DNA from 4 places in the Streptomyces sp. NPDC127106 genome. Region 4 is predicted to be linked to each of the others. Evidence: riboswitches for the same ligand, from Rfam matches in the RefSeq annotation. Region 4 holds a riboswitch; each other region holds the start of a gene.
The links. Region 4 has a riboswitch for cobalamin ahead of ACFVGY_RS09705 (ribonucleoside-diphosphate reductase subunit alpha). Riboswitches for the same ligand answer to the same signal wherever they lie in the genome.
Positions count from the first base shown of each region.

Region 1: another riboswitch for cobalamin. It lies ahead of ACFVGY_RS04040 (acyl-CoA thioesterase); the one in region 4 lies ahead of ACFVGY_RS09705 (ribonucleoside-diphosphate reductase subunit alpha).
Region 2: another riboswitch for cobalamin. It lies ahead of metE (5-methyltetrahydropteroyltriglutamate--homocysteine S-methyltransferase); the one in region 4 lies ahead of ACFVGY_RS09705 (ribonucleoside-diphosphate reductase subunit alpha).
Region 3: another riboswitch for cobalamin. It lies ahead of ACFVGY_RS20255 (energy-coupling factor ABC transporter permease); the one in region 4 lies ahead of ACFVGY_RS09705 (ribonucleoside-diphosphate reductase subunit alpha).

Region 1 covers NZ_JBHXTC010000002.1:308,160-315,329, reverse strand. Annotated here, with positions in the region: gene ACFVGY_RS04085 (CobW family GTP-binding protein) at 1-862, opposite strand, end outside; gene ACFVGY_RS04080 (type B 50S ribosomal protein L31) at 859-1,107, opposite strand; gene rpmG (50S ribosomal protein L33) at 1,142-1,306, opposite strand; gene rpmB (50S ribosomal protein L28) at 1,377-1,613, shown strand; gene rpsN (30S ribosomal protein S14) at 1,613-1,918, shown strand; gene ACFVGY_RS04060 (hypothetical protein) at 1,899-2,087, opposite strand; gene ACFVGY_RS04055 (ABC transporter ATP-binding protein) at 2,247-3,122, opposite strand; gene ACFVGY_RS04050 (FecCD family ABC transporter permease) at 3,092-4,180, opposite strand; gene ACFVGY_RS04045 (ABC transporter substrate-binding protein) at 4,186-5,175, opposite strand; partial or broken gene ACFVGY_RS04040 (acyl-CoA thioesterase) at 5,447-5,857, opposite strand; cobalamin riboswitch at 5,926-6,151, opposite strand; gene ACFVGY_RS04035 (sigma-70 family RNA polymerase sigma factor) at 6,267-6,965, opposite strand; gene ACFVGY_RS04030 (hypothetical protein) at 7,100-7,170, opposite strand, start outside.
Region 2 covers NZ_JBHXTC010000001.1:433,857-441,026, forward strand. Annotated here, with positions in the region: gene aceA (isocitrate lyase) at 1-559, opposite strand, end outside; gene ACFVGY_RS01855 (short-chain fatty acyl-CoA regulator family protein) at 946-2,361, shown strand; gene metE (5-methyltetrahydropteroyltriglutamate--homocysteine S-methyltransferase) at 2,476-4,800, opposite strand; cobalamin riboswitch at 4,991-5,150, opposite strand; gene ACFVGY_RS01865 (tetratricopeptide repeat protein) at 5,310-7,170, opposite strand, start outside.
Region 3 covers NZ_JBHXTC010000023.1:26,534-33,703, reverse strand. Annotated here, with positions in the region: gene ACFVGY_RS20280 (L-serine ammonia-lyase) at 1-957, shown strand, start outside; gene ACFVGY_RS20275 (hypothetical protein) at 1,242-1,568, shown strand; gene ACFVGY_RS20270 (SsgA family sporulation/cell division regulator) at 1,643-2,050, shown strand; gene ACFVGY_RS20265 (hypothetical protein) at 2,176-2,706, shown strand; gene ACFVGY_RS20260 (flavodoxin family protein) at 2,776-3,531, opposite strand; cobalamin riboswitch at 3,838-4,036, shown strand; gene ACFVGY_RS20255 (energy-coupling factor ABC transporter permease) at 4,064-4,756, shown strand; gene ACFVGY_RS20250 (energy-coupling factor ABC transporter substrate-binding protein) at 4,762-5,124, shown strand; gene cbiQ (cobalt ECF transporter T component CbiQ) at 5,128-5,877, shown strand; gene ACFVGY_RS20240 (energy-coupling factor ABC transporter ATP-binding protein) at 5,874-6,695, shown strand; gene ACFVGY_RS20235 (PadR family transcriptional regulator) at 6,731-7,170, shown strand, end outside.
Region 4 covers NZ_JBHXTC010000007.1:66,107-73,276, reverse strand. Annotated here, with positions in the region: gene ACFVGY_RS09710 (ribonucleotide-diphosphate reductase subunit beta) at 68-1,081, opposite strand; gene ACFVGY_RS09705 (ribonucleoside-diphosphate reductase subunit alpha) at 1,081-3,495, opposite strand; cobalamin riboswitch at 3,642-3,782, opposite strand; gene ACFVGY_RS09700 (GNAT family N-acetyltransferase) at 3,832-4,329, opposite strand; gene ACFVGY_RS09695 (Uma2 family endonuclease) at 4,408-4,992, shown strand; gene ACFVGY_RS09690 (YbdD/YjiX family protein) at 5,065-5,268, opposite strand; gene ACFVGY_RS09685 (carbon starvation CstA family protein) at 5,265-7,170, opposite strand, start outside.

The sequences.
Region 1 (7,170 bases), on a different contig from region 4:
CGCCGCCCGCTGCGTCCCAGGCCAGCAGGGTGTCGGGGCGGTCGGCGAGCCAGAACCGGCCACGGCTACGGGCGGCCGCGCAGCACAGGTCTTCGAGCGCGTGGTAGAGGCGCTCGGGGTGGAAGGGGCGGCGGCGGTGCCAGACGAAGGTGGTGACTCCCGCGGCCTCCGCCTCCTGCGGGAGCAGGGCGCAGGCCGGGTGCTGGGCGGCGGCCGCCGCTTCCACGTCGAACCCGGCGAGGACGGAACGGGCGAGCTCGCCGGACGTGGCGGACACCTGCCGGGCGGTCGGGTGGAGCTGGGCCAGCAGGGCGTGGTCCTCGGCGTCGGCTTCCGCGCTGTCGACGAGGGCGAGTACGGGCGCGTACTCGAGCTGCCGCGCCCAGGTGTCTCCGACCGTGCGCTGGTCGGTGGCCGCCGCTGCGAGGCCTGCGTCGGCCAGGTCGTCGCCGTTGACGAGGTACGGCAGGACGAGCGCCGGGTCCACCGCGGTGATCACACCCGTGAGATCGAGTGCACCGGCGCCGTGCGCGGCGATGACCTCGGCCATGGATTTGGGCTCTACGGAGTCCCACAGTTCGACGACGGCCAACCGGGTCTGGCCGCTGTCGGCCAGTCGTTCCAGCTCGGGGAGCAGGTCCTCGCGCAGCGCGCAGCAGGCGCAGTCGTTGACGAGGGGCGTCTCGCCCCGGGACAGCTCGCCCGAGGCGTCACGCACCGTGCGCAGGACCGTGCCCGCCGCTGCTGTGGCCAAGTCGTGGTGGAGGGCGACGCTGCCGGGGAGGTCGTGCAGCAGCCGCTCCACGACCTCCTTGCGGGCGTCCGAGTGGAGCCCGCCGACGATGACGACGGGCAGGGTCATGCCGTGCTCCCGTAACGGCGCTGGAAGCGCTCCACACGACCGGCGGTGTCCAGGACGCGGGCGGTGCCGGTGTAGAAGGGGTGGCTCTGCGAGGAGATCTCCACGTCGATGACGGGGTAGGTGTTGCCGTCCTCCCACTCCACCGTCTTCTCGCTGGTGGCGGTCGAGCGGGTGAGGAAGGCGAAGTCGGCGGCCTTGTCACGGAAGACGACGGGGCCGTACGCGGGATGGATTCCGGGCTTCATGAGGGCGTCCTTCAGGCAGGAGGAGGTGCGGGGGTCAGCGCTCTTCGCGGAAGTCGACGTGCCGGCGCAGCACCGGGTCGAACTTGCGCAGCACCATGCGGTCCGGGTCGTTCCGCCGGTTCTTGCGGGTGACGTACGTGTAGCCGGTGCCGGCCGTGGAGCGGAGTTTGACGATCGGGCGTACTTCGTTGCGAGCCATGCCAGTACTATACGGGAATGGAAATCGTTTCCAATAACCACTCCCGTCCAGAGAGGGGCAGGTAGCACCCTTGTCCGCCCACTGCCAGCTGACCGGCGCCCAGCCGGGCTTCGGCCACAACATCTCCCACTCCCACCGGCGCACCTCCCGCCGCTTCGACCCCAACATCCAGCGCAAGCGCTACTGGCTGCCGAGCGAGGGGCGCCACGTCCGCCTGACCCTGAGCGCGAAGGCGATCAAGACCGTCGACGCCATCGGCATCGAGGCCGCGGTGGCCCGGATCCGCGCCCGGGGGGTGAAGGTCTGATGGCCAAGAAGAGCAAGATCGCGCAGAACGAGAAGCGCAAGGCGGTCGTCGAGCGGTACGCCGCGAGGCGCGCCGAGCTGAAGGAGGTCCTCCGGCGGCCTTCCTCGACGGAGGCCGAGCGGCGCGCGGCGCTGGCGGAGCTGCGCAAGCAGCCCCGCAACGCGAGCGCCACCCGGGTCCGCAACCGGGACAGCGTGGACGGCCGCCCCCGCGGGCACCTGCGGAAGTTCGGGCTCTCGCGCGTCCGCATGCGTGAGCAGGCACACGCCGGCTTCCTGCCCGGAGTCACCAAGTCCTCCTGGTAGCACCCGCATCTCCGGCGAGCGTCCCCGGGCCCACATCTCCGGCGGGGTGTGGGCCCGGGTGCCGCTCGCCCGTACCGATCTGCATGATCGCGGTGCCGAGCTCGACGTGCTCGGTGGTCGCGGCGAGGTAGCCGAGGATGCTCACGGCGTCGGGGCCGTACTCCTCCACGACGGGGAGGATCTCTTCGACGGGTTCTCCGCCGTCAGCCCAGGGCGAGCCCGAGACGCATGCGATGACTTCTCGTGTCCGGAGTTGGTCAGGAGAACGGGAGGGGGTCGAGGACCAGGCTGCTCGCGACGGGGAGCCGCGGGACCCGGCCGCGTTCCCTCAGCTCTTGCGAACGGCCTGTTCTCCAGCCTCCCGTGCTTCGCCGGTCGGCCGTTCGTGACCGGGCAGGACGCTGACGAAGGGCACTCCCGTGCGCGGATGCTCGATGACCTCGGCTTCGACTTCGTACACCTCGGACAGGAGGGGCCCGGTGAGGACCTCCTCGGGCTTGCCGGTGGCGACGATCCGACCGCCGGCCATGACGCAGATCCGGTCGCAGAAGGCCGCGGCGAGGTTCAGGTCGTGGAGGGCGACGACGGCGGTGACGCCGAGCCGGCGGACGAGCCTGAGGGCGTCGAGCTGGTGGCGCAGGTCCAGGTGGTTCGTCGGTTCGTCCAGGACCATGGTCCCCGTGCGCTGTGCCACGGCGCGGGCGATCAGGACCCGCTGTTTCTCCCCACCCGAGAGCCGGTCGAACGGAGCGTGGGCGAGGGCTTCGACGTGGAGTTCCGCCAGCGACCGCGTGATGACGTCCCGGTCGTCCGCGTCATCGCCCGCGAAGGCCCGCTTGTGCGGGGTGCGGCCCATGGCGACCACGTCGTACACGGTCAGTGCGAAGTCCCCAGACGTTTCCTGCAGTACGGCCGCGAGGCGCTGGGCGACCCGCTTGCCGGGCAACCGCCACACGTCCTCCCCGTCGAGCAGGATCCGGCCTGTGGTGGGGCGCAGCGCTCGGTAGAAGGTGCGCAGCAGGGTGGACTTGCCGGCGCCGTTGGGGCCGACCAGGCCCACCACCTCGCCGGGCGCCACGTGCAGTGACGCCTGGTCGACCAGGACCTTGCCGTTCACGACGACGCTGACGCCCTGGGCGTCGAGACGACCGGGTTCACCGGTGGACGGGTTGGTCACCGAGCGGCCTTTCGTCGCATCAGCCAGAGGAAGAACGGGCCGCCGACCAGGGCGGTGAGGATGCCGACCGGTATCTCTTCGGGGCTCATGAGCGTGCGCGCGGCAAGATCGGCGCTGATCAGGAATGCCGCTCCGAGGAGGGCTGCAGCGGGCAGGGCGCGGCGGTGGTCGGCGCCCACGAGCAGCCGCACCACGTGCGGCATGATCAGTCCGACGAATCCGATCTGCCCGCTGACCGCGACGATCGTACCGATCATCAGGGCCACCAAGGTGAACAGGGCGCCGCGGAAGCGGTGGACGTCCAGACCGAGAGCCGCTGCGGCTTCCTCGCCGGCGAGCAGGAGGTTGAGGGGACGGCAGACGCCGAGGAGGACGGCCGTACCGAGCAGGACCGCGCCGACGGGGATCCACACCGTGGTCCAGGTGGTGCCGGCCAGTCCGCCGAGCATCCAGCGCAGCGCGGACTGCGTCTTGTGCGGATCGTTCGAGGTGACGATCAGGAAGCTCGCCAGCGCAGACAGCACCTCCGCCGTGGCCACACCCGCCAGGACCAGCCGTACCGTCGTCATCCGCCCACCGGAGCGGGCGAGGAAATAGACGGCGACCAAGGCGGCCAGGGCGCCGCAGAACGCGGCCACCGGCAGGGTGAACAGCCCGAACACGGTCAGGTTCAGGACCAGGACGAGCACCGCGCCGACCGACGCACCCGAGGACACCCCGAGCAGCATCGGGTCGGCCAGCGGGTTGCGCACCAGGGCCTGGAGCGCCATCCCGGCCACCGACAGACCCGCACCCACCACGCCGGCCAGCAGTACGCGGGGCAGACGTACGTCGACGACGATCGTCTCGCGCACCGGGGTCCACGTCGGCTCGGCGAGCGCCGGGTGCACGCGGTGCAGCAGGATGCCCCACACCTGGTCGGCCGGGACGCTGATCGATCCCGCTGCGATCCCGGCCGTCGCGGCGCAGACCACCAGAACGCCGCAGAACGTCAGCACCAGGCCGTACGGGGTCCGGCGGCGACGCGCGGGGACGGGCCGGCTCTCCTCGCGAGGGCCGGCCTCCTCGGCCGCCGGGGCCTTCACCCCGGTCACCGGACGCGGCCCGGGTGCAGCTGCTTCGCCAGCGACTCCACGGCCGACGGCATCCGGACGCCGAGCACGGTGGAGGACAGCGGCAGGACCGCGAACCGCTGGTTCCTGATCGCTGGCACGTCCTTGAGCGCCGGGTTGGCCAGCAGGAACTTCTTCTTGTCCTCGACGGACTGGTCGCCGTAGTCGTAGATGACGATGGCCTCGGGGGAGCGCTGCGCGACCTGCTCGAACGAGACGTCGCCGAAGGCCTTGTCGAGGTCGGCGAAGAGGTTCACGCCGCCGGCCCGCCGGATCATCTCGTTGCCGATGCCTTTGCCACCGGCGGTGAACGCCGTCTTGTCGCCGCTGTCGTAGACGAACAGCTTGACCGGGGTGACACCGGTGAGCTGGGTTTCGACCGTGTCGAGGGTGGCGTGCAGCTTCCCCAGCCGCTCCTCCGCCCGCTCGGGCACACCGAAGATCTTGGCGAGGGTGCGGATCTCCTCGTCCATGGAGGCCACGGTCACCGGGCCGGTGGGGCACTCCTCGGTGTTGAGGTACGTGTTGATCCCGGCCTTGGTGAAGGCGGCCCGGCTGCGTCCTTCCTTCTCGTCGAAGGTGGAGGCCCACCCGCCGTAGACGAAGTCGGGCTCGGCCTCCAGGAGGACTTCGAAGGAGGGGTACTCCTTGGAGACGACCTTCACGCTGTCGTAGGCGGCCTGGTACTCGGGGAGGATCCGGTCGTCGAGATAGCCCGTGCCCACCATCGACTTCTCCAGGCCGAGCGACAGCAGGACCTCGGTCGCGTGCTGGTTCAGCGAGACGGCGCGCCGCGGCGGTCGCTGATAGGTGCTCTTCACCCCGCAGTTGTCGATCGTGACCGGAAACCCTTGGGCGGGCGCACCCGCCGACGAGGTGGCGGAGGGCGCGGTACCGCCTCCGCAGCCGGATATCAGCAAGGCCACGGCGAAGGCGGACAGCACGGACTTCGGATGGTTGCGGGGCATGGGTGGTCCTCTCACCGCAGATGGATCGGATGTTCTTCACACCTCGTCGAAGGCACGGGGCGAGCGAGGGTGTGCGGCCCGGTGCGTGGGAGTCCAGCCAGCCCCGGTACACCCCACTGCGACCGCTGCTGCACGCTGGATCGCCCAACGGGCTGCTGGACAGCGGGACGGCGTCCCCGCGCGACGGCGATGCCCTTGGAGGCGCGGGGCGTTCTCACCGGCTCCGGTGCGACGCGGCCTACGAGGGGATCGGGTGGGGGATGTCGAGGGCCGGGACGGGCCGCGGCCTGCCGTCCGCGTCTATCGCGACGAAGGTCATTCTCGCGGTCGCCACTTCGGCAGCGGGGCCCGACGCGTTCCAGCGTTCGGCGCGGACGCGTACGCCGACCGACATCGAGGTCCGGCCGGCGCGTTCCAGCTCGGCGTCGACACTGAGCAGGTCACCGGCGCGCACCGGCGCCAGGAAGGCCATCCGGTCCACGGCCACGGTGACGGCGGGGCCGTCGGCATGACGCCCGGCTGCGGCAGCGGCCGCGTCGTCGATGAGCTTCATCACCACGCCGCCGTGGATGGTTCCGTACAGGTTGGTGTCGTGCTCGCTCATGATGTGGGCGAGCGTCACCCGGGAATCGCCGGGGCCCTTGGCGGTGCACCCCACGGCGGTGGCAGTCTGGTCGGCCACGTCAACTCTCCTTCGCGAGTCGCGGCAGAAAGGCCCTGGAGATCGTCCTCCGGGACCCCGCATGCGCCTTCGGCATGCGGGCAACGGGCAGGTCTTCGGACTCGCGGGCACGCCTGCCGGTTTCCCGGCGGGCCCCTACTGGCCGTCGCTTCCCAGGACCGGTTCCGGTCCCAGTGCGTATGACGGCGGTCGTTCCCGCTCACCGCTGCGGGGCAGTCCCGGATTCCCACCGGGTTCCCTCTTACGACGCATCCCGCCTGGCGGACGGGGCGAACCAGCTGCGCTCACAGCCTACCCGTGACGAAGACACGCCCGGGGGCGGCACCGCATGCCAGCGGACCGAAGGGGTGTGGTGGACGGGGCGGGGCACGCGCACGCCGTGCCCCGCCCGCATCCCTCACCTCCTGGTTCAGGCGAGCAGTGCCACGGCCCGGAGGGCGGGAGCTGCCGGCACGGCAGCGCGGCGCCGCTGCGGTACGGGACGGTCCTGTTCTGCGGTGGGCACCTCGATGTCCGTGAGGAGCGCCATGAGCGAGGACCGGGCGCGGGCGACGCGGGAGCGCACCGTACCGATGGGGCATCCGATGGCGTCGGCCGCCTCGACGTAGGGCAGCCCCAGCAGTTGGGTGAGGATGAAGGCCTCGCGGCGTTCTTCCGGAATCGTCGCCAGGAGTTCGGCGAGGGCGATGCCGTCCTCGAACCCGGGGAGCCCCTGGGGCTGTGCTTGTTCGGCGGCGGTCTGCCAGTCGTGGCGGTCCGCCAGGCGTGGCCGGGCGGCGGAGCGGCGGAGGCTGTCCACGACGGTGCGGCGGGCAATGGACAGCAGCCAGGTGCGGGCGGAGGAGCGGCCCTCGAACCGGGGCAGCGCCTGGAGGGCCCGTACGAAGACGTCCTGGGTGAGGTCGTCGGCCGCCTGGGGGTCGGCGCTGAGGAACGCGACGTACCGCCAGACGTCGCGTTGGAGGGAGCGCACGAACCGGTCGGCCTTCTCGGGGTCGCCGTCACGTGCGGCGAGCGCGAGTCGTGTCACGGCCTCGTCGCTACTGGGGGTGTGCCTGGCCGTCTTCGGCTCGGCGGGATCCTGGCGGGTGCTCGGGGCAGGGGTCATCGCCACAAGGTCCTTACGCGTGTGGTGCCCGGCGTCGCAGTCGGCGGGCCGGTGGGGTGTACGGCCTGCCGGAGGGCATGGCCGATGCCCGAGGCTCGGCGGGGATCGCCCGCGCGTGCTCGGGGAGCCGGCTGTCAGATGACAGCGGTTCCCGCCGGCGGACCCCGTGAGGTGATGACGTTGATCAGGAAGAGCTGCCGCAGCG
Region 2 (7,170 bases), on a different contig from region 4:
CGAGCTGGTCCTCGTAGTGGATGCCCGCCGCACCGGCCGCGATCATCGCCTTGGTCAGCTCGAAGGCGTTCAGCGGGCCGCCGAACCCGGCCTCGGCGTCGGCGACGATCGGCGCCAGCCAGTCGGTGGTGTCGGCGCCGCCCTCGGCCGTGGCGATCTGGTCGGCCCGCAGCAGCGCGTTGTTGATCCGGCGCACCACCTGCGGCACCGAGTTGACCGGGTAGAGGCTCTGGTCGGGGTAGGTGTGCCCGGCCTGGTTGGCGTCGGCGGCCACCTGCCAGCCGGACAGGTAGATCGCCTGCAGCCCGGCCCGGACCTGCTGCACGGCCTGACCGCCCGTCAGTGCGCCCAGGGCGTGGACGTAGTCCAGTTCGTGGAGCTGCCGCCACAGGCGCTCGGCGCCGCGCCGGGCCAGGGTGTGCTCCTCTCGGACGCTGCCGGAGAGCCGGACCACGTCCTCGGCGCCGTAGGTGCGCTCGATGCCGGTCCAGCGCGGGTCCGTGGCCCACCGCTGTTCGAGCTGCTGGGCCGCCGCCGTGGTCGCCTTCGCTTGTGCCATGACCGTCACCGTCTCCATGAGTCGCTTGACTTGCCAACACTCCCGCCGGGCGCGACAAGGTGTTGGCACCGTGTGCCTTGATCGAGGGTTGCGGGTTACGGCCGCCGGCCCACTTCGGGGCGGAACGGAGCGATCGTGCAGGGCAGCCGAGTCAGGACTGCCGGGATCTCCGACGTCAGGGCATGAATCGTGCCCGGAGTGTCCGCCTCGGCCGCCGGGGTCCGGCGGGCCGCACGACTGACTCTGACAGCGGCACGCAGTGCCATCAATGAGGTACGTCTGTCAATTTCTGCGAATCTTCTGCGGCGCATGTGCCAAGGTTGCGAAGGTTGGCAACGGCAGAATCGTGCGTACGCTGAAGCCGGAGCGAGGCCGAAGGAGCCCAGGTGAGCAAGACGTACGCGGGAGCGCGGCTGAGGCGGCTGCGCGAAGAGCGCCGGATGAGCCAGGCCGAACTGGCCCGGGTCCTCGGCATTTCGCCGAGCTACCTGAACCAGATGGAGCACGACTCGCGCCCGCTCACCGTGCCGGTGCTGTTGCGGCTGACCGAGGCCTTCGGCGTCGACCCCGGCTTCTTCTCCGAGCGCGACACCAGCCGACTCGTCGCCGACCTGCGCGAGGCGCTGGCGGGCGAGGTCGCCGAGGCCCGCGTCTCCGCCTCCGACCTGACCGAACTCGCCACCCGCATGCCGGCCGTCGCCACCGTCCTGCTGGACCTGGGCCGACGCAGCCAACTCCTCGCCGAACGGCTCGCGGGCACGGCCGACGGCCGCGACGGCGGCCCGGGCGCACCGCGGTCACCGCACGAGGAGATCCGCGAGTTCTTCTACCGGCGGCAGAACTACCTCCACGACACCGACCTGGCCGCCGAGGACCTCGCCCGGGAGATCGGCATCCGCCCCGGGGACGTCATCCGTGCGCTGACCCGCCGGCTGGCCGAGCGGCACGGGATCCGCATCTCCGCGGACTGCGATCGACTGCACCGCTACGACGCCGCCACCCGGGTGCTGCACCTGTCGAACCGGCTCCGCCCCGGTCAGCAGGCGTTCCGGATGGCCACCCAGCTCGCCCTGCTGGAGTACGGCGACGAACTGGACCGCCTGGCCGCCGAGGACTTCGAGCCGGACTCCCCCGCCCACTCCCTGGCCCGGATCGGCGTCGCCAACTACTTGGCCGCCGCGCTGATCCTCCCGTACCGGGCCTTCCATACGGTCGCCGAGGAGTTCCGCTATGACATCGAGCGGCTCACCGACCACTTCGGGCTCGGCTACGAGACCGTCTGCCACCGCCTGAGCACCCTTCAACGGCCCAGGTTGCGCGGGGTCCCGTTCTCCTTCGTCCGGGTCGACCGGGCCGGAAACATGTCCAAGCGGCAGTCCGCCACCGGATTCCACTTCTCCCGGGCCGGCGGCACCTGCCCGCTGTGGAACGTCTACGAGTCCTTCGCCTCCCCCGGCCGCATCCACGTCCAGATCGCCGCCATGCCCGACGGGCAGCGCTACCTGTGGACCGCCCGCGCGGTCACCCGCCACCGCGGCGGCTGGGGCGAGCCCGGCAAGACCTTCGCGATCGGCCTCGGCTGCGAGGTCCGGCACGCCTCCCGGCTCGTGTACGCGGACGGACTCGACCTGGACAACGCCTCGGCCGCCACCCCCATCGGCATGGGGTGCAGGCTCTGCGAACGCCTCGACTGCCCCCAGCGCGCCGTCCCGCCCCTCGGCCGCACCCTGGCGGTGGACGAGAACAGCAGCACCTTCGTCCCCTACCCCGTCGGGGACGCTCCCGCCTCCGCCCGCGCCTGACCGTTCCTCCGGACCGTCACCCCGTGCGGCGCAGTGAGCTGGCCCGTCGAGGAAATCTCCCGGCTGCGGCGCCTCGGGGACGGCACGCCGCCGCCCCCGGGGCAACCGTGCGGGTCAGGCGTTGTCGGCGGTGAGACCGGCGCGGACCTCCCGGGCGGCGGCGACGAGGTGCTCCAGGGAGGCACGGGTCTCGGACCAGCCGCGGGTCTTCAGACCGCAGTCGGGGTTGACCCACAGCCGCTCGGCCGGGATGGCCCCAAGACCGGTGCGCAGCAGGCCGGCCGCCTCCTCGGTGCTGGGGACACGGGGTGAGTGGATGTCCCAGACGCCGGGGCCGGCCTCGCGCGGGTAGCCGTGGGCGGCGAGTTCCCGGGCGACCTGCATGTGGGAACGGGCGGCCTCCAGGCTGATGACGTCGGCGTCGAGGTCGTCGATGGCCTGGACGACGTCGCCGAACTCCGCGTAGCACATGTGGGTGTGGATCTGGGTGTCCGGCCGGACCCCGCTGGTCGTGAGGCGGAACGCCTCCGTGGCCCAGGCCAGGTAGGAGGCGTGGTCGGCGGCCCGCAGCGGCAGGGTTTCGCGCAGGGCGGGCTCGTCGACCTGGATGACGGAGGTGCCGGCGGCCTCCAGGTCGTTCACCTCGTCCCGCAGGGCGAGCGCCACCTGGCGGGCGGTCTCGGCGAGCGGCTGGTCGTCCCGTACGAAGGACCACGCGAGCATGGTGACCGGCCCGGTCAGCATGCCCTTGACCGGCTTGGCCGTCAGGGACTGCGCGTACGAAGTCCAGCGGACGGTCATGGGCTCGGGGCGGGAGACGTCGCCGGCCAGCACCGGCGGGCGCACGTAGCGGGTGCCGTACGACTGGACCCAGCCGTGCCGGGTGGCCAGGTAGCCCGTCAACTGCTCGGCGAAGTACTGCACCATGTCGTTGCGCTCGGGCTCGCCGTGCACCAGCACGTCGAGGCCGGTCTTCTCCTGGAAGGAGACCACGTCCTCGATCTCGCCCTTGATGCGTGCCTCGTAGCCCGCCGTGTCGATCCGGCCGGCCCGCAGGTCCGCGCGGGCCGTGCGCAGTTCGTCGGTCTGCGGGAACGACCCGATCGTGGTGGTCGGCAGCAGCGGCAGGCCCAGGTGCGCCCGCTGGGCGACGGCACGCTCGGCGTACGGCTGCGCGCGGCGCCCGTCGGCGTCGGTGACGGCCGCGGTGCGCGCCCGGACGGCCGGGTCACGGGTGAGTGCGGATCCGGCACGGGAGGCCAGGTCGGCCCGGTTCGCCGCGAGTTCGGCCGCGATGGAGTCCGTGCCCTGGGCCAGTCCCCGGGCCAGGACGGAGATCTCCTGCGTCTTCTGCCGGGCGAAGGCGAGCCAGCGGCGGACCTGCGGGTCGACGTCGCGCTCGGCGGCGGCGTCCAGCGGGACGTGCAGGAGGGAGCAGGACGCGGAGACGTCCACGCGCGCGGCGAGGCCGAGGAGCGTGCCCAGGGTGGCCAGGGACTTCCGGTAGTCGTTGATCCAGATGTTGCGGCCGTTGACGACGCCGGCCACCAGGCGCTTGCCGGGCAGACCGCCGACCGCCGCGAGGTCCTCCAGGTTCGCACCGCCCGCCTCGGTGAAGTCGAGTGCCAGGCCTTCGACCGGCGCCTTGGCCAGGACGGGCAGGGCCTCGCCCAGCCGCCCGAAGTAGGAGGCGACCAGCAACTGCGGCCGGTCGGTGGCGCCGCCCAGTTCGCGATAGGCGCGGGCGGCGGCGTTCAGCTCGGCCGGTGTGCGGTCCTGGACCAGGGCGGGCTCGTCGAGCTGCACCCACTCCGCCCCCGCCGCGCGCAGGTCGGCGAGGACCTCCGCGTAGACCGGGAGCAGCCGGTCCAGCAGCGTCAGCGGCTCGAAGTCCGCCGCCACGCCGGGAGCGGGCTTGGCGAGCAGCAGGTAGGTGACCGGGCCGACGAGGACGGGGCGGGCGGCGTGGCCGAGCGCGAGGGCTTCCCCCAGCTCTTCGACCTGCCTGCCGGAGTTCGCGGTGAAGACCGTATCGGGGCCGAGTTCGGGGACCAGGTAGTGGTAGTTCGTGTCGAACCACTTGGTCATCTCCAGCGGTGCGACGTCCTGGGTGCCGCGGGCCATCGCGAAGTAGCCGTCGAGGGCGTCGGCGGCGACGGCCGTGCGGTGCCGCTCGGGGACGGCGCCGACCATGACGGTGGTGTCCAGCACGTGGTCGTAGTACGAGAAGTCACCGGTCGGCACCTCGTGGACACCGGCCTCGGCCAGTTGTTGCCAGTTCGAACGGCGCAGGCCGGCCGCGGTCTCCCGGAGGCCGTCGGCGGTGACGCGGCCCTTCCAGTAGCCCTCCACGGCCTTCTTCAGTTCGCGGTTCTGACCCTGGCGGGGGTAGCCGTACACGGTGGCTCGTGCTGCCGTGGCTGCGGGATTCGCTGTCACGGAACTCTCCTTCGCGAGTTGTGTCCAGGACGCCCCGGCGACGGGACGCGGACGCGGACGCGAAGGAACGACGGACCGGGCGGCCCACGTCGCGGGTTCGCCCGCACGTGCCGCTCGTCATGTACGCCGACCCGCCCACGAGGTCACCGGGATCTCCGCATGCGGATGGGTCCGCGCGCGGGCAACGGGCAGGTCTTCGGACTCGCGGGCACGCCTGCCGGGCGCTGTACCCGGCGGACACCTACTGGCCGTCGCTTCCCAGGACCGGTTCCGGTCCCAGTGCGTATGACGGCGGTCGTTCCCGCTCACCGCTGCGGGGCAGTCCCGGATTCCCACCGGGTTCCCTCTTACGACGCATCCCGCCTGGCGGACGGGGCGAACCAGCTGCACCGACCACCCTAGGCCGCCCGCCCGCTCACCGACGACCCCTGCCCACTATTCGGACTCATCGCCGACGCCACGGCCGTCTCCACCGTCACCCGGGAGACCAACTCCTGCGCCTACCGCTGCTACCCCGGTCCACGACCTGGCCGCCCGTGATCTTCCGCTTGGCGGCCAGCGCCCCGTCCCCCGGACCTGGGCGGACGAGTTGCCGCTTCGGCGGAGGCTGCCGCCAGATGGGCTTGGGTGGATCTCGTCAACGGGTCGCCCTCACCCAGCAGCGGAACGCACATGAAGAGGACTCTCCGGTAGAGACGAATGGCTTTCCCCAGATCGCCCGCCGCGTGGTGGGCTTGGGCGAGGTTGTGGCCGGAGGTGAGGGAATCGACGTGCCCCGGGCCGAGGGTGCGCTTCTGGGTGCGGAAGGTCGTCTTGAGCAGCGGGAGGGCGCGTGCCGCGTCTCCCGCCTCCAGGTGGGCGAGAGCCAGGTTGGCCGCCGACGTGAGGGTCTGGGGGGCGTCATTGCCCAGCGTTCGTCCGTGGGAGGCGAGGATCCGTTCGTACAGCGGGATTACCTCGGCCGTGTTCCCCGCGTCCCGGTGGGCGGAAGCGAGGGCGTGAAGGGCGTTGAGGGTCCGGAAATGCTCCTCGCCCAGTGTGCGGACGTATGCGGCGAGGGCCTGCTCCAGGAGGGGGATCGCCAGGGCCGGCTCACCGGCCTCCAGGTAGGCGGACGCCAGGTTGAGGCGGGCGGAGGGGATGTGCGGGTGGTCCTCGCCCAGCGTGCTCACTCCCTCGGCAAGGGACCGCTGGAACAGGGGGATCGCCCTGTCCGGATCTCCCCTCTCCATGTGGACGAGAGCAAGGTTGCTGCGGGCGTTGAGGGTGTCGGGGTGGTCTGCGCCGAGCAGACGCAGCCGGCTTTCGAGGATCTGATCGCAGAGCACGGTTGCCTGGCCCAGGTCTCCTGCCACCCGGTAGGCCCCGGCCAGACTCTCATAGGCGGCGAGGGTGTCGGGATGATCCGCGCCCAGGACCCTCAGCCGGTTTTCGAGTACCTGCTTGCCGAGCGGGATCGCCCGCTTGGTATCCCCGGCCTGGACATAGGCATCGGCGAGGTAGCCGCGTGCGGCGAGGGTGTGAGGGTGGTCGTCGCCCAGGGCGCGCGCCCGGTCCTCGACCGCATGCTCGTACTCGCCGATCGCGCGGGCCGTGTCTCCCGACTCCTGGTGGGCGGAGGCGAGGTTGGTGTGGGTGGCGAGGGCGTACGGGTGGTCCTCACCCAGGACCTGAACCTGCTCGCGGCGGAGCCGCTCGTACAGCGGGACGGCCCGGGTCGGGTCGCCCGCGGCCTGGGTTGCCTGGGCGAGGATGAGACGGGCGGCGAGGGTGTCGGGGTGCTCTTCCCCCAGCACTTGGGCGCTGATGGCGACGGTCCGCTCCTGCAGGGCGGCGGCTCGGTCGAAGTGCCCTCCCGCCAGGTAGGCGGTCGCCAAGCCGCTACGGACGACGATGGAGAGGTAGTGCGCTTCGCCTCCCAGGCGGACGCTGTCGGCGAGGGCCTGCTCGAACATGGCCGTCGCCCGGCGCACGTCCCCGGATTCCAGGACGACCCCCGCGAGGTTGGACCGGGTTCCGACGCTGAGCGGATGGTCCTCGCCCATGTGCCGCTCGATCACCGCGAGGGCCCGCTCGAACAGCTCGATGGCCCCGGCCAGGTCACCGATCGCCTGGCGGGCGGCGGCGAGGTTGTTCAGGGAGTCGGAGGTGCGGTGGTGATGCGGCCCCAGATTTCGTTCTCGGAAGGCGAGTGCCCTCTCGAGGTGCGGGACGGCCCGGTTGCCCAGCCCCTGGCCGTGGAGGTATCCCCCCGCGTGGTTGAGGAGATCCGCCGTGGCGGGCAGGTCGGCGGAGGCCGGCGCGTTCTGGACCAGGGCGTCGATGTGCGGGAGGAGGCTGCGCCACAGGGGCCATGAGGCGGGATCCCGC
Region 3 (7,170 bases), on a different contig from region 4:
GCCCCGCTGCTGGAGAAGACGTACTACTCGGTCGGCGGCGGCTTCGTGGTGGACGAGGACGCGGTCGGCGAGGACCGGATCAAGCTCGACGACACCGTGCTGAAGTACCCCTTCCGCTCCGGTGACGAGATGCTGCGCCTGGCCAAGGAGACGGGCCTGTCGATCTCCTCGCTGATGCTGGAGAACGAGAAGGCCTGGCGCACGGAGGAGGAGATCCGCGGGGGCCTGCTGGAGATCTGGCGGGTCATGCAGGCCTGCGTCGCCCGCGGCATGTCCCGCGAGGGCATCCTGCCGGGCGGCCTGCGGGTCAAGCGCCGCGCGGCGTCCACGGCGCGCCAGCTGCGCACCGAGGGCGACCCGATGCTGCACCGCAGCGAGTGGACGACGATCTACGCGATGGCGGTGAACGAGGAGAACGCGGCGGGCGGGCGCGTCGTCACGGCCCCGACGAACGGCGCGGCGGGCGTCCTCCCGGCCGTCCTGCACTACTACGTGAACTTCGTGCCCGGCGCGGACGAGGACGGCGTGGTCCGCTTCCTCCTCGCCGCGGGCGCGATCGGCATGCTGTTCAAGGAGAACGCCTCGATCTCCGGCGCCGAGGTCGGCTGCCAGGGCGAGGTCGGCTCCGCCTGCTCGATGGCGGCGGGCGCGCTGGCCGAGGTCCTCGGCGGCACCCCGGAGCAGGTCGAGAACGCGGCCGAGATCGGCATGGAGCACAACCTGGGCCTGACCTGCGACCCGGTCGGCGGCCTGGTCCAGATCCCGTGCATCGAGCGCAACGGCATGGCGGCGGTCAAGGCGGTCACGGCCGCGAAGATGGCCATGCGCGGCGACGGCAGCCACAAGGTCTCCCTGGACAAGGTCATCAAGACCATGAAGGAGACCGGCGCCGACATGAAGATCAAGTACAAGGAGACGGCCCGCGGCGGTCTCGCCGTCAACGTCATCGAATGCTGACCTGAACCGGTCTCCGTACACGCAGGACCCCGGGCGCCGCGGCGCCCGGGGTCCTGCGCATCTCCCCCCGGCCACTCACCCGACCTGCGGCAACCGTCCCGATTTTCCCGGGCGTTGAGGTTTGACGTGGATTGATCACGCTTCAGGGCGAACCGTGGGGGTCGGGGCTGGTACGGGAGGATCCCCGTGCGCAAGGGTGATCACGTGACGTCGCGGCCACACCCCCGGCGGCCGGCCAACCGCCGTGGACCGCAGCCCCTTCTCGTCGTACGGAGGACTTCACCATGGCAAGCACCCGCAGCGCCCGCGTGATCGCCGCTCTCGCCGCGCTCCCCCTCGCCGCCCTGCTCTGCTCGGGCACCGCCCAGGCCGACAGCGGCGCCGGTGCGGGGATCTCGTCGAACGCGGCCGCCGCCGAGATCATCGGCAGCGGCGTCTTCGGCGCCAACGCCGGCAACTCTTCCACCACCCAGCAGGTCTCCACCGGCTCCGGGGCGACGAACCAGAGCAACGGCGTCCAGCTGAACGGCACCGGCTCCGCCTCCGTCGGACAGTCCAACGGGAACGTGCCGGTCTTCGTCGAGCCGGCTCCCGTCGAGCCCGCTCCGTAGCCGCCCGGTGACCCTGCGGGTCCGCCCTCCGGCCGGGGGGCGGGCCCGCTCCCGTCAAGAGAGGGGCGCCGGCCGTGGCAGTCATCGAGCACCGCGTCCTCCCCGTCCGACTGGAGGCCGCGCCCGAGCCCGTGGCGCTGCAGGCGGCCTTCACGTACCGCTCCGACCGGCCCTACGAGCTGACCCTCGACTTTCAGGGGGCGGGCCGGCACCTGGCGCGCTGGGTGTTCTCCCGGGACCTCCTGCTCGACGGGGAGGCGCGGGCCACCGGCGCGGGCGACATCCGGGTCTGGCCCCGCCGGCACCGCAGCGAGCCCCGCGTGTACCTCGCCTTCAGCAACGGCGAGCGCGGCTGTGTGGTCTCCGCCCGGGCCAAGGACGTCCGGGTGCTGTGCCGGCGACTGGTCGGGCTGGTGCCCCGGGGCGAGGAGCAGCGGCACTACGATCTCGACTCCGAGCTGGAGGGTCTTTTGACCCGATGACTCACTGGATCAGCCATTTCAGCTGATTGAGAAATTTGAGTGGTTTTGCTGCAACCATGGGCGCGCAGGCGGTGTCTCCGGGAGTGACACCACCAGTCCCCGTCTCTCGAGAAATGGGGGACGTCATGAACCACCTCCGCCGCCGGCAGACCGTGGCCCTGGCCACCGGAGCTCTGCTCACCGCCGGAATCGCCCTCGCCGCGCCCGCCTCCACCGCCCCGGCGCCGGCCGCCGCGGCCGCCGGGCGCACCGCCGTCCCGCACGTCGTGAACGCCCGCTGGGCCGGGCACTGCGCGTACGACCGGATCGTCATCGACCTGCGGGGCCGCGTCCCCGACGTCGAGGTCACCCGCGTCCCGCGGCTGTACCGGGACGGCTCCGGCGCGCCCGTCCCGCTCGCCGGGAAGTACTTCCTGCAGATCCGCCTGCACCCCGCCGACGCGCACCTGCGATCCGGTGAGAGCACCTACCGCGGGCCGAAGCTCGCCAGGATCGACCTGCCCGCGCTGAAGGGCTTCGCCATGACGGGCGACTTCGAGGGGTACGTCACCTTCGGCGCCGCCTTCGACAAGAAGCCGTCCTACACGTCGTTCACCCTGCGCTCGCCCGACCGGTTCGTGCTGGACGTCGCGCACCGGAACGTGTGCTGCGGCTGAACCGCGGCACGGACGGGCGCCCGTGGCACGGCTCCCCCGCCCGGGCGCCGGAGCGCCCGGCGGGGGCGGTCAGCGGTGCTCGGGGTTGGGGAAGTCGAAGCGGCAGCCGGCGTCCCACTCGGAGCGCTGGTTGCCGTGGGCGGGAACCCCGCCGGAGCGCTTGAGCAGGGCGGCCAGGTGCATCAGGTTCCAGGACATGAACGTCGTGTTCCGGTTGGTGAAGTCGTTCTCCGGCCCGCCCGAGCCCGGGTCGAGGTACGAGGGCCCGGGCCCCGCCTCGCCGATCCAGCCGGCGTCGGCCTGCGGCGGGACGGTGTACCCGAGGTGCTGGAGGCTGTACAGGACGTTCATGGCGCAGTGCTTCACGCCGTCCTCGTTGCCCGTGATCAGCGCCCCGCCGACCCGCCCGTAGTAGGCGTACTGGCCCCGCTCGTTCAGGATCGACGAGCAGGCGTAGAGGCGCTCGATGACCTGCTTCATCACGGAGCTGTTGTCGCCGAGCCAGATCGGTCCGCACAGCACGAGGATGTCGGCGGCCATGATCTGGCTGTACAGGACGGGCCACTGGTCGGTTTCCCAGCCGTGCTCGGTCATGTCCGGCCAGACCCCGGTGGCGATGTCGTGGTCGACGGCGCGGATCAGCGAGGTCCGGGTGCCGGCCGCCTCCATCACGGCGCGGCTCCGCGTGATCAGGCCCTCCGTGTTGCTGGTCTCGGGCGAGCGCTTGAGCGTGCAGTTGACGTAGACGGCGGTCAGGTCGGAGTAGTCGAACGCCCCGGCGTTCGCCCCCGGCTGCGGTGTCGCGGTGTCGTGTTCTGCGGCCACCCTCCCAGCCTGCGGGCGCGCCGTACGCTCCGGCGACCGGAAGGCACCCGTCTGGGGGCCCGACCGCGGCAGCCGCGCCCGCCGCGCACCGCGCACGCCCGGGCGCCGCCGGTTGAAGCGCGGGAGCGGAAGAGCGCCGCAGCGCGCGCCGGTCCGCCGTGGCAGCGGCCCGGCGCCGGAACTTCCTTGGCCCCGCCGCGGTTTCGCCGACCCACCCGGAGCGCGCCGGCCCGCCACCGGCCCGAAGCGGAATCCCCCGGCCCAACCAGCCTCCCAGGTCCGGGTTGTTACGCGTCCACGGGCGGATTAGGGTCATCAGGCCTTGGTGTACGGGAAACCGGTGGAAGACCGGTGCGGCCCTCGCCACTGTGAACGGGAAGTCCGGCTCCACTCCTGCGGGAAAGCCACTGGGCGGCGCGGGGAGGGACCCGCACCGCCCGGGAAGGCGGAGCCAGGGCATCAGTACCCGTGAGCCAGGAGACCGGCCAAGGCGCGTTGTCCATCCACGAGGTGCTGGAGAGGTCTCCCACTCATGCATATAGCCGAGGGGTTTCTGCCCCCTTTGCACGCGGCCGCCTGGGGCGCCGCGTCCGCTCCCTTCGTCGTCCACGGGGTACGGGCCCTCACCCGCGAGGTGAAGGCCAACCCGGAGAGCACCCTCCTGCTCGGCGCGTCCGGAGCGTTCACCTTCGTCCTGTCCGCACTGAAGATCCCTTCGGTGACGGGCAGCTGCTCCCACCCCACCGGAACCGGGCTCGGCGCGATCCTGTTCCGGCCGCCCATCATGGCGGTGCTCGGCACGATCACCCTCCTCTTCCAGGCCCTGCTGCTCGCGCACGGCGGGCTGACCACCCTCGGTGCCAACGTCTTCTCCATGGCCATCGCCGGGCCGTGGTCGGGGTACTGCATCTACCTGCTGCTGCGGCGCTCCCACGTCCCGCTGATGGTGTCCGTGTTCTTCGGCGCCTTCTTCGCCGACCTCGTCACCTACTGCGTGACCTCCGTGCAGCTGGCGCTGGCCTTCCCGGACCCGGGCACGGGCTTCTCGGGCGCGCTCGCGAAGTTCGGCGGCATCTTCGCGGTCACCCAGATCCCGCTCGCCGTGAGCGAGGGCCTGCTCACGGTCCTGGTGATGCGGCTGCTGATGCAGTCCAGCAAGTCCGACCTGGTACGGCTGGGCGTCGCCAAGCTCGCCGGCCGCCCCGAGCAGAAGACGGCGGTGTGACGCGCATGAACCTGAGCCGGAACGCGAAGATCAACGGTCTGCTGCTGCTCCTGGTGGCGGCGCTGGCCGTGCTGCCCCTGGCCCTGGGCCTCGGCGAGGGCAAGGAGGAGCCGTTCACGGGCGCCGACGCGCAGGCGGAGGCGGCCATCAGCGAGCTGAAGCCGGATTACGAGCCCTGGTTCTCCCCGCTGTACGAGCCCCCGTCCGGGGAGGTCGAGTCCGCTCTGTTCGCCCTCCAGGCGGCGCTGGGCGCGGGCGTGCTCGCGTACTACTTCGGCGTCCGCAGGGGCCGCCGCCAGGGCGCGGCCGCCGCGGCGGCGGGGACGTCCCCCGCCGACTCCGCGCCGGTACCCGCCACGGAGTCGTAGCCGGTGCTGCCCATCGACGTGGCCGCGCACAGCAGCCGCTGGCGGGGCCGCCATCCGCTGGAGAAGGCGCTGCTCGGGCTGGGCCTGACGGTCAGCGCGCTGTGCCTGCCGGCGTGGCCCGGCGGACCGCTCGTGGCCGCCGCGACCCTCGCCGTGCTCCTCGGGCCGGCCGGGGTCGCCGGGCGGCAGCTGTGGCGGGCCTTCCGGATCCCGCTGGGGTTCTGCTTCACCGGGGCGCTGCCGCTGCTGGTGGCGGTCGGCGGCCCGGCCGGTCCGGTGTCGATGGCCCCGGGCGGACCGCGGCTCGCCGCCGAGCTGCTGCTGCGGACGTCGGCGGCCTCGCTCGGGGTGCTGCTGTTCGCGTTCACCACGCCGGTGTCGGACGTCCTGCCCCGGCTGGTCCGGGCCGGGGTGCCGGCGCCGGTGGTGGACGTGGCGCTGGTCATGTACCGGATCGGCTTCCTGCTGCTCGACTCCCTCGCCCAGGTGCGGCGCGCGCAGGCGGCCCGCCTGGGGCAGGCGGGCCGGGCGGCGGCATGGCGCTCGGTGGCCGGGCTCGCCGCCACCTCGTTCGTACGGGCCTTCGACCGCGCGGCGCGCCTCCAGTCGGGCCTGGCCGGGCGCGGCTACGACGGCGCACTGCGGGTGCTCGTCCCCGAGGCGACCCTGTCGTGGCGCTTCCTCGCGGCCTCGGCGGTCCTGCTCACGGCCGTGGCCGTGCTGACACTCACCCTGAAGGGGCTCTACCTTTGAACCCGTTGGTGGAACTGGCCGGCGCCGGTTATGCGTACGAGGACGGCCCGGCGGTGCTGACCGGCGTGGACTTCGCCATCGCCGAGGGCCGGGCGCTGGTCCTGCTCGGCCGCAACGGCAGCGGCAAGACCACGCTGATGCGGCTGCTCAGCGGCGGCCTGCGGCCCGGCTCGGGCGAACTGCGGCTGGACGGGACGCCGGTCGGGTACGACCGGGCGGGCCTGACCCGGCTGCGGACGGCGGTCCAGCTGGTGGTCCAGGACCCGGACGACCAGCTCTTCGCCGCCTCGGTGGAGCAGGACGTGTCCTTCGGCCCCATGAACCTCGGCCTGTCCGCCGAGGAGGTGCGGGCCCGGGTGGACTCCGCCCTGGCCGCGCTCGACATCACCGGGCTGCGGGACCGCCCGACGCACCTGCTCTCGTACGGGCAGCGCAAGCGCGCGGCGATCGCGGGCGCGGTGGCGATGGCCCCGCGCGTGCTGATCCTCGACGAGCCGACGGCCGGACTCGACCCGGACGGGCAGGAGCGGCTGCTGGACACCCTGGCGGGGCTGCGCTCGCGCGGCACCACGGTGGTGATGGCCACGCACGACGTCGACCTGGCGGTGCGCTGGGCCGACGACGCGGCGGTCCTCACCCCGTCCGGGATCCGCTTCGGCCCGGCCGCGCGGCTGCTGGCCGACCCGGGCCTGCTCGCCTCGGCCGGCCTGCGCCAGGCCTGGTCGCCGGCCGTGGCGTCCCTGCTGCGGGCGCGGAACCTGCTGGGCCCGGACGCCCCGGGGCCGGGCACCCCCGAGGCCCTGGCCGCCTGGCACTAGTCGGCGACGGCGTGCGGCGAACCTAGGATGACGGCATGTCGCTGCCGCACGCCATCCTCACCGCCCTGCTCGAAAAGCCCTCGTCCGGGCTGGAGCTGACCCGGCGGTTCGACAAGTCGATCGGGTACTTCTGGTCCGCGACGCACCAGCAGATCTACCGCGAGCTGGGCCGGCTGGAGGAGGCCGGGCTGATCCGGGCCCTGCCGAGCGAGGCGCCCGTGCGGGGGCAGAAGAAGGAGTACGAGGTCCTGCCCGCCGGCGGCGCGGAGCTCGCGCGGTGGATCGGCGAGAGCCAGGACCCGAAGGCGATCCGGGACCCGCTGCTGCTGCGGATCCGGGCCGCGGGCGTGGTCGGCGTGCAGGGGCTGGCCGGGGAGCTGCGGCGCCACCTGGAGCTGCACCGGCGGCAGTTGGCGCTGTACGAGGCCATCGAGGAGAAGGACTTCCCCCCGGAGCGGCAGTCCGACGAGGACCG
Region 4 (7,170 bases):
CCCGCGCCGCGCCCGCCCACCAGGGCGCCGGGGGCCCTCGCACACGTACGGGGACGGACCGGCGGGACTAGAAGTCCTCGTCCAGGTCGACCGTGCCCTCGACGGCGACCTGGTAGGCCGACGGGCGGCGCTCGAAGAAGTTCGTCAGCTCCTGGACGCCCTGCAGCTCCATGAAGGAGAACGGGTTCTGCGAGCCGTACACCGGCGGGAAGCCGAGGCGGACCAGGCGCTGGTCGGCGACGCACTCCAGGTACTCGCGCATCGACTCGGTGTTCATGCCCGGCAGGCCGTCACCGCACAGGTCGCGGCCGAACTGCAGCTCCGCCTCGACGGCTTCCTTCAGCATGTCCGTGACCTGCTGCTGGAGCGCGTCGTCGAAGAGCTCCGGCTCCTCCTTGCGGACCGTGTCCACGACCTCGAAGGCGAAGTTCATGTGCATGGTCTCGTCGCGGAACACCCAGTTGGTGCCGGTGGCCAGGCCGTGCAGCAGACCGCGCGACCGGAACCAGTACACGTACGCGAAGGCGCCGTAGAAGAACAGGCCCTCGATGCACGCGGCGAAGCAGATCAGGTTCAGCAGGAAGCGGCGGCGGTCGGCCGCCGTCTCCAGCTTCTCGATCTTCTCGACCGAGTCCATCCACTTGAAGCAGAACTGCGCCTTCTCGCGGATGGAGGGGATGCTCTCGACCGCGGCGAACGCCGCCGCGCGGTCGTCCGGGTCGGGCAGGTAGGTGTCCAGCAGCGTCAGGTAGAACTGGACGTGCACGGCCTCCTCGAACAGCTGGCGCGACAGGTACAGGCGCGCCTCCGGGGAGTTGATGTGCTTGTACAGCGTCAGGACCAGGTTGTTCGCCACGATCGAGTCGCCCGTCGCGAAGAACGCGACCAGCCGGCCGATCATGTGCTGCTCGGCGGGCGTCAGCTTCGCCAGGTCGGCCACGTCCGAGTGGAGGTCGACCTCCTCCACCGTCCACGTGTTCTTGATCGCGTCCCGGTAGCGCTCGTAGAAGTCCGGGTAGCGCATCGGGCGGAGCGTCAGCTCGAAGCCCGGGTCGAGGAGGTTCTTGTCGGGGGTGGGCATTACTGGCAGGCCTCGCAGGACTCGGGGTTCTCAAGGGAGCAGGCCAGCGCCTCGGCGTCGAGGGCCTGCGGGAGGGGCGTGGCGGAAGCCGGGACGGCGGCACCGCCGGACGCGGCGCGGGCGATCTTCGTCGCCGGACGCGAGCGCAGGTAGTACGTGGTCTTCAGACCCTGCTTCCAGGCGTACGCGTACATCGACGACAGCTTGCCGATGGTCGGCGTCTCCATGAACAGGTTCAGCGACTGCGACTGGTCCAGGTACGGCGTACGGGCCGCCGCCATGTCGATCAGGCCGCGCTGCGGGATCTCCCACGCCGTGCGGTACAGCTCGCGGACCTCGGCCGGGATCCAGTTGAAGCCCTGGACGGAGCCGGAGGAGTCGCGCAGCGCCTCGCGGGTCTGGGCGTCCCACACGCCGAGCTTCTTCAGGTCCTCCACCAGGTAGCCGTTGACCTGGAGGAACTCACCCGACAGCGTCTCGCGCTTGAACAGGTTGGAGACCTGCGGCTCGATGCACTCGTACACGCCCGCGATCGAGGCGATCGTCGCGGTCGGCGCGATGGCCAACAGCAGCGAGTTGCGCATGCCGGTGGTCGCGATCCGGGCGCGCAGCGCGTCCCAGCGCTCCGGCCAGGTCAGCTCGACGCCGTAGTGGTCGGGGTGCAGCACGCCCTGGGCGGTACGGGTCTGCTCCCAGGCCGGGAGGGTGCCGTGCTTCTCGGCGAGGTCGGCGGAGGCCTCGTACGCGGCGAGCATGATCCGCTCGGCGATCTTCGTGGAGAGGGCCTTGGCCTCGGCGGAGTCGAAGGGCAGGCGCAGCTTGAAGAAGACGTCCTGGAGGCCCATCGCGCCCAGGCCCACCGGGCGCCACTTGCCGTTGGAGCGGCCGGCCTCCTCGGTCGGGTAGAAGTTGATGTCCACGACCCGGTCGAGGAAGGTCACGGCGGTGCGGACGGTCTCGTCCAGGCGCTCCCAGTCCATCGCCCCCTCCCCGCCGCCGGCTCCTGCCAGCACGAACGCGCCGAGGTTGACCGAGCCGAGGTTGCAGACGGCCGTCTCGCCGTCGTTGGTGACCTCGATGATCTCGGTGCACAGGTTGGAGGAGTGGACGACCGTGCCCGGCAGGGCGGTCTGGTTCGCGGTCCGGTTGGAGGCGTCCTTGAACGTCATCCAGCCCTGGCCGGTCTGCGCGAGGGTGCGCATCATGCGGCCGTACAGCTCGCGGGCCGGCATGGTCTTCTTGGCCAGGCCCGCCTGCTCGGCCTTGACGTAGGCGGCGTCGAACTCGTCGCCGTACAGGTCGACCAGCTCGGGCACGTCGGCCGGGGAGAACAGCGACCACTCGCCGTCGGAGTTCACGCGGCGCATGAACTCGTCGGGGATCCAGTGCGCCAGGTTCAGGTTGTGCGTACGCCGGGCGTCCTCACCGGTGTTGTCGCGCAGCTCCAGGAACTCCTCGATGTCCGCGTGCCAGGTCTCCAGGTAGACGGCGGCGGCGCCCTTGCGGCGGCCGCCCTGGTTCACGGCGGCGACGGAGGCGTCGAGGGTCTTCAGGAACGGGACGATGCCGTTGGAGTGGCCGTTGGTGCCGCGGATCAGCGAACCGCGGGCGCGGATGCGGGAGTACGACAGCCCGATGCCGCCGGCGTGCTTCGACAGGCGCGCGACCTGGTGGTAGCGGTTGTAGATCGAGTCGAGCTCGTCCAGCGGGGAGTCCAGCAGGTAGCAGGAGGACATCTGCGGGTGCCGGGTGCCGGAGTTGAAGAGCGTGGGGGAGGACGGCAGGTAGTCCAGGCGGCTCATCAGCCGGTACAGCGAGGCGACTTCCTCGACGGCCTCGATGCCGTCGTTCTCGGCCAGACCGCAGGCCACGCGCAGCATGAAGTGCTGCGGCGTCTCGATGACCTGGCGGGTGATCGGGTGGCGCAGCAGGTAGCGGCTGTGCAGGGTGCGCAGGCCGAAGAAGCCGAAGCGGTCGTCGGCGCCCTCGCCGAGGGTGTGCTCGACCAGCGCGTCGAGGCGGGTGGCGTGCAGCCGGACGAACTCGGCGGTGCGGTCCGCGATCAGGCCCTCGCGGTGGCCGACCTCGACCGAGGCGGAGAAGGACGTGGCGCCCTGGCCCGCGGCCTCCTCGGCGACGGTGATCGTCAGCAGCCGGGCGGCGAGCCGGGAGTACGCCGGGTCCTCGGAGATCAGACCGGCCGCGGCCTCGGTGGCCAGCCCGCGCAGTTCGGCCTCGTCGGCAGCGGCGCTGCGGCCGCGCAGGGCGGCGGCGGCGACCCGGCCCGGGTCGGTGTCGGGAAGGTCGGCGGTCAGCTCGGTGAGGGTGCGCAGCAGCGCGGCCCCGGGGCCCCCCTCAGTTCCGTTGTCGGACGGGTCGGACTCGGCGCGCGGTGCGGAAGGCGCGATGGTCACGGGGGGAGCTCTCCCTCGCTCGGCTCCGGGACGGCGGCGGTGCGGGCGCGAGCGGGCGCGCGCGGGCAAGGGGCCCCGAGGGCAGCACCGCGCGACGTCCGCAGGCCCTACCGCGAGGCCCGGACGTGGTCGGCACCCGGTTCGGTCGAGCCGGGCGCGCCGTCGGCAGGTCGTCGGACTTCGGTGACACCGATGGGTGTACTTCATACCGTTGCGGGACAGTTCCGGATTCGCACCGGATTCCCCTGCGGCGACAGCGAGGACGAGCATACATGTGGGGGGAGGTTTCTGTGCGACCCCCTAGATGTTGTGTCCGGCCCTTTGCTGAGCGTGGCCTCACAGCTCCAGTCGGTAGGTGAGCAGGGTCAGTGCGGGGATCGGGGACCAGTCCAGTTCCGGGGTGCGGACGAAGCCCAGGCGGGCGTAGATCCGCTGGGCGCCGCGCATCGCCGGCTGGGTGGACAGGGTCAGCGCGGTGACCCCGTCGAGGGCGCGGGCCCGCTCGATGCACGCCCGTACGAGGGCCTCCCCGACGCCCGTGCCGCGCGCCTCGGGCGCCACGGCCAGCATGCGGAACTCGGCCTCGTGCGGCCCGGCGACGTCGGCGAGCGGGCTCCCGGGCGGGGCGAAGGTCACCCCGCCGAGCATCTCCCCGTTCCGTACGGCGACCAGCACCTCGCCGGCGGCGGCCCGGCCGGCCACGTCGCGCAGGACGTTCAGGTAGGTGTCGTCCTCGTTCTGGTCGAGCAGCCCGTCCCCGGTGTAGGCCTGCCCGGTGATCTCTCCCAGCCGTTCGTACTCGGCGGTCGCGGCACTGCGGATGTCGAAGTCCATGCTGCCGAGTGTGCCGGACGGGGGCCGCCGCCCGGCGCTATCGTCGGGAGCAGCACCGTCGAGAAAGGCGAGCGAGGCATGACCGTGATGACCGACCGGCCCCACATGCTGACCGACGAATTCGAGGCCCTCGCGCGCATAGGCGCTCGGGAGATCGAGGGACTGCGGCTGGAATTCATCGACGGTGTCATCAGGAGCAAGGCCATGCCGGACGGGGACCACGGGCGGATCATCCAGTGGCTCACGCGGATCTGTATCCAGCACCAGCCCGAACTCTGGCTGCACCAGGGAATGGGGATCAAGGCGCAGGAGTACCGGACCGGGCGGGCGATCCCTGATGCCGTACTGGCACATGAGGACGCTTTCGTGGGGCAGGGCGACTGGGCTGACGCCGAGCCGATCCTCATGGCCGTCGAGGTGACATCCTGGGATTCGGACACCCACCGGCGTGACCACGTCGAGAAGCCGCGGGCCTACGCGGAAACGGGCATCCCTGTCTATCTGCTCATCGACAGGGCCAAGTGCGAGGTCTCCGTCTACAGCCAGCCGAACGGCCGCCGGTACGAGAACGTTCACATCGTGCCGTACGGGTCGGACATCGTCCTCCCGGAGCCCGTCGGCATCACCCTCCAGACAGAGGTCCTCAAGGACTGGGTGCGCTGACAGTCGGCTGTACGCGCGAGGGGCCCTGCCGAATACGGCGGGGCCCCTGTACGTGCGCCGGTGCGGCAGCGCTCAGCAGCAGCGGAAGCCCTCGCGGGGGTCCGCCTCGCGGGCGTCGGTGCGGGTGCGTTCGAAGGCGCGGCGGGTCATGACCTCGGCGTCCGGGTCGTGGGAGCGGGCGTGCGCGACGTACCGGTCGTACGCCGCCTCGCCGGAGAACTCCCGTACGTAGAACCGCGCCTTCGCCAGCGCGCCGCGCACCCCGCCGCCGCTCACGCCACGGGCTCCTTCGCGCGGCCGCCGCCCGAGTCGAGGCCGGCGGCGGCGAGTTCGGCCCGCTCCTCCGGCGTCGCGATGAGCCCGGCGGGGGCGAGGATCTTCGACTCGGTCCACGGGACCTCGGTCAGCCGGACCGTCTCGGGGCTGCGGACGGCCCGGAGGCAGGTGCGGGCCGCGTCCAGCAGCACGATGATGATCAGGACGGCGAACAGCCCGGCCAGGACGCCGTCGACGGTGGCGTTGGTGACCACCGTGTGCATCTCGTCCATGTTCTTCGCGGGTGCGAGCACCTTCCCCGCGTCGATGCCGTCCTGGTACTTGTCGCGCTGGGCGAAGAAGCCGACCTTCACGTCGTCCGAGAAGATCTTCTGCCAGCTCGCGGTGAGGGTGACGGCCACGTCCCACACCAGCGGGACGCCGGTCACCCAGGCCCACTTGAGTCGCCCGGACTTGACCAGCAGGGTCGTGCAGACGGCCAGGGCCACCGCCGCGAGCAGCTGGTTCGCGATGCCGAACAGCGGGAAGAGCTGGTTGATGCCGCCCAGCGGGTCCTTGACGCCGACCCACAGGAAGTAGCCCCAGCCGCCCACGACGAGGGCGCTGGCCAGCCAGACGCCGGGCTTCCAGCTGACGTCCTTGAAGGACTTGTGCACGTTGCCGAGGGTGTCCTGGAGCATGAACCGGCCGACGCGGGTGCCCGCGTCCAGCGTGGTCAGGATGAACAGCGCCTCGAACATGATGGCGAAGTGGTACCAGAAGGCCTTCATGCCCGCACCGCCGACGACGGCCGAGAAGATCTCCGACATTCCGAGTGCGAAGGTCGGTGCGCCGCCCGTACGGGACAGCAGGGTGGCCTCCTCGACGTCCTTCGCGGCCTGGGCGAGGAACTCCGGCGAGACGGAGAAGCCGAAGTTCGTGACCGCCTCCGAGGCGGTCTGGACGGTCGTGCCGACGACCCCGCCGGGGGAGTTGACCGCGAAGAACAGGCCGGGCTCGATGATGCACGCGCAGATCATCGCCATCACCGCGACGAACGACTCGGTCAGCATGGAGCCGTAGCCGATGACCCGGACCTGGGTCTCCTTCTGGATCATCTTCGGGGTGGTGCCCGAGGAGACCAGGGAGTGGAAGCCGGACAGTGCGCCGCAGGCGATGGTGATGAAGACGAACGGGAACATCGACCCGGCGAAGACCGGGCCGTCCCCGCGGGCGGCGAAGTCGGTGACCGAGGGCATCTTCAGCGTCGGCATGGCGATGACGACGCCCAGGGCGAGCATCGCGATCGTGCCGATCTTCATGAAGGTGGAGAGGTAGTCGCGGGGCGCGAGCAGCATCCACACCGGCAGCACCGAGGCGATGAAGCCGTACGCGACCATCCAGATGATCAGCGTCTCCTTCTCCAGGGTGAAGGTGGCGGCCAGCGAGGACTCGGCGACCCAGCCGCCGGCGACGATGGCGAGCAGCAGCAGGGCCACGCCGATGACGGAGACCTCGGTGACCCGGCCCGGCCGCAGCACGCGCAGGTAGAAGCCCATGAACAGGGCGATCGGAATGGTCATGCCGATGGAGAACACGCCCCAGGGCGAGTGCGCCAGCGCGTTGACGATCACCAGGGCGAGCACCGCCAGCAGGATGATCATGATGGCGAACACGGCGACGAGGGCGGCGGCTCCGCCCACGGGGCCGATCTCGTCCCGGGCCATCTGGCCGAGCGAGCGGCCGTCGCGCCGGGTGGAGAAGAACAGGGTGACCATGTCCTGGACGGCACCCGCGAAGATGACGCCGGCGACGATCCAGATGGTGCCGGGCAGGTAGCCCATCTGCGCGGCGAGCACCGGGCCGACGAGCGGTCCGGCACCGGCGACGGCGGCGAAGTGGTGGCCGAACAGCACTCGGCGG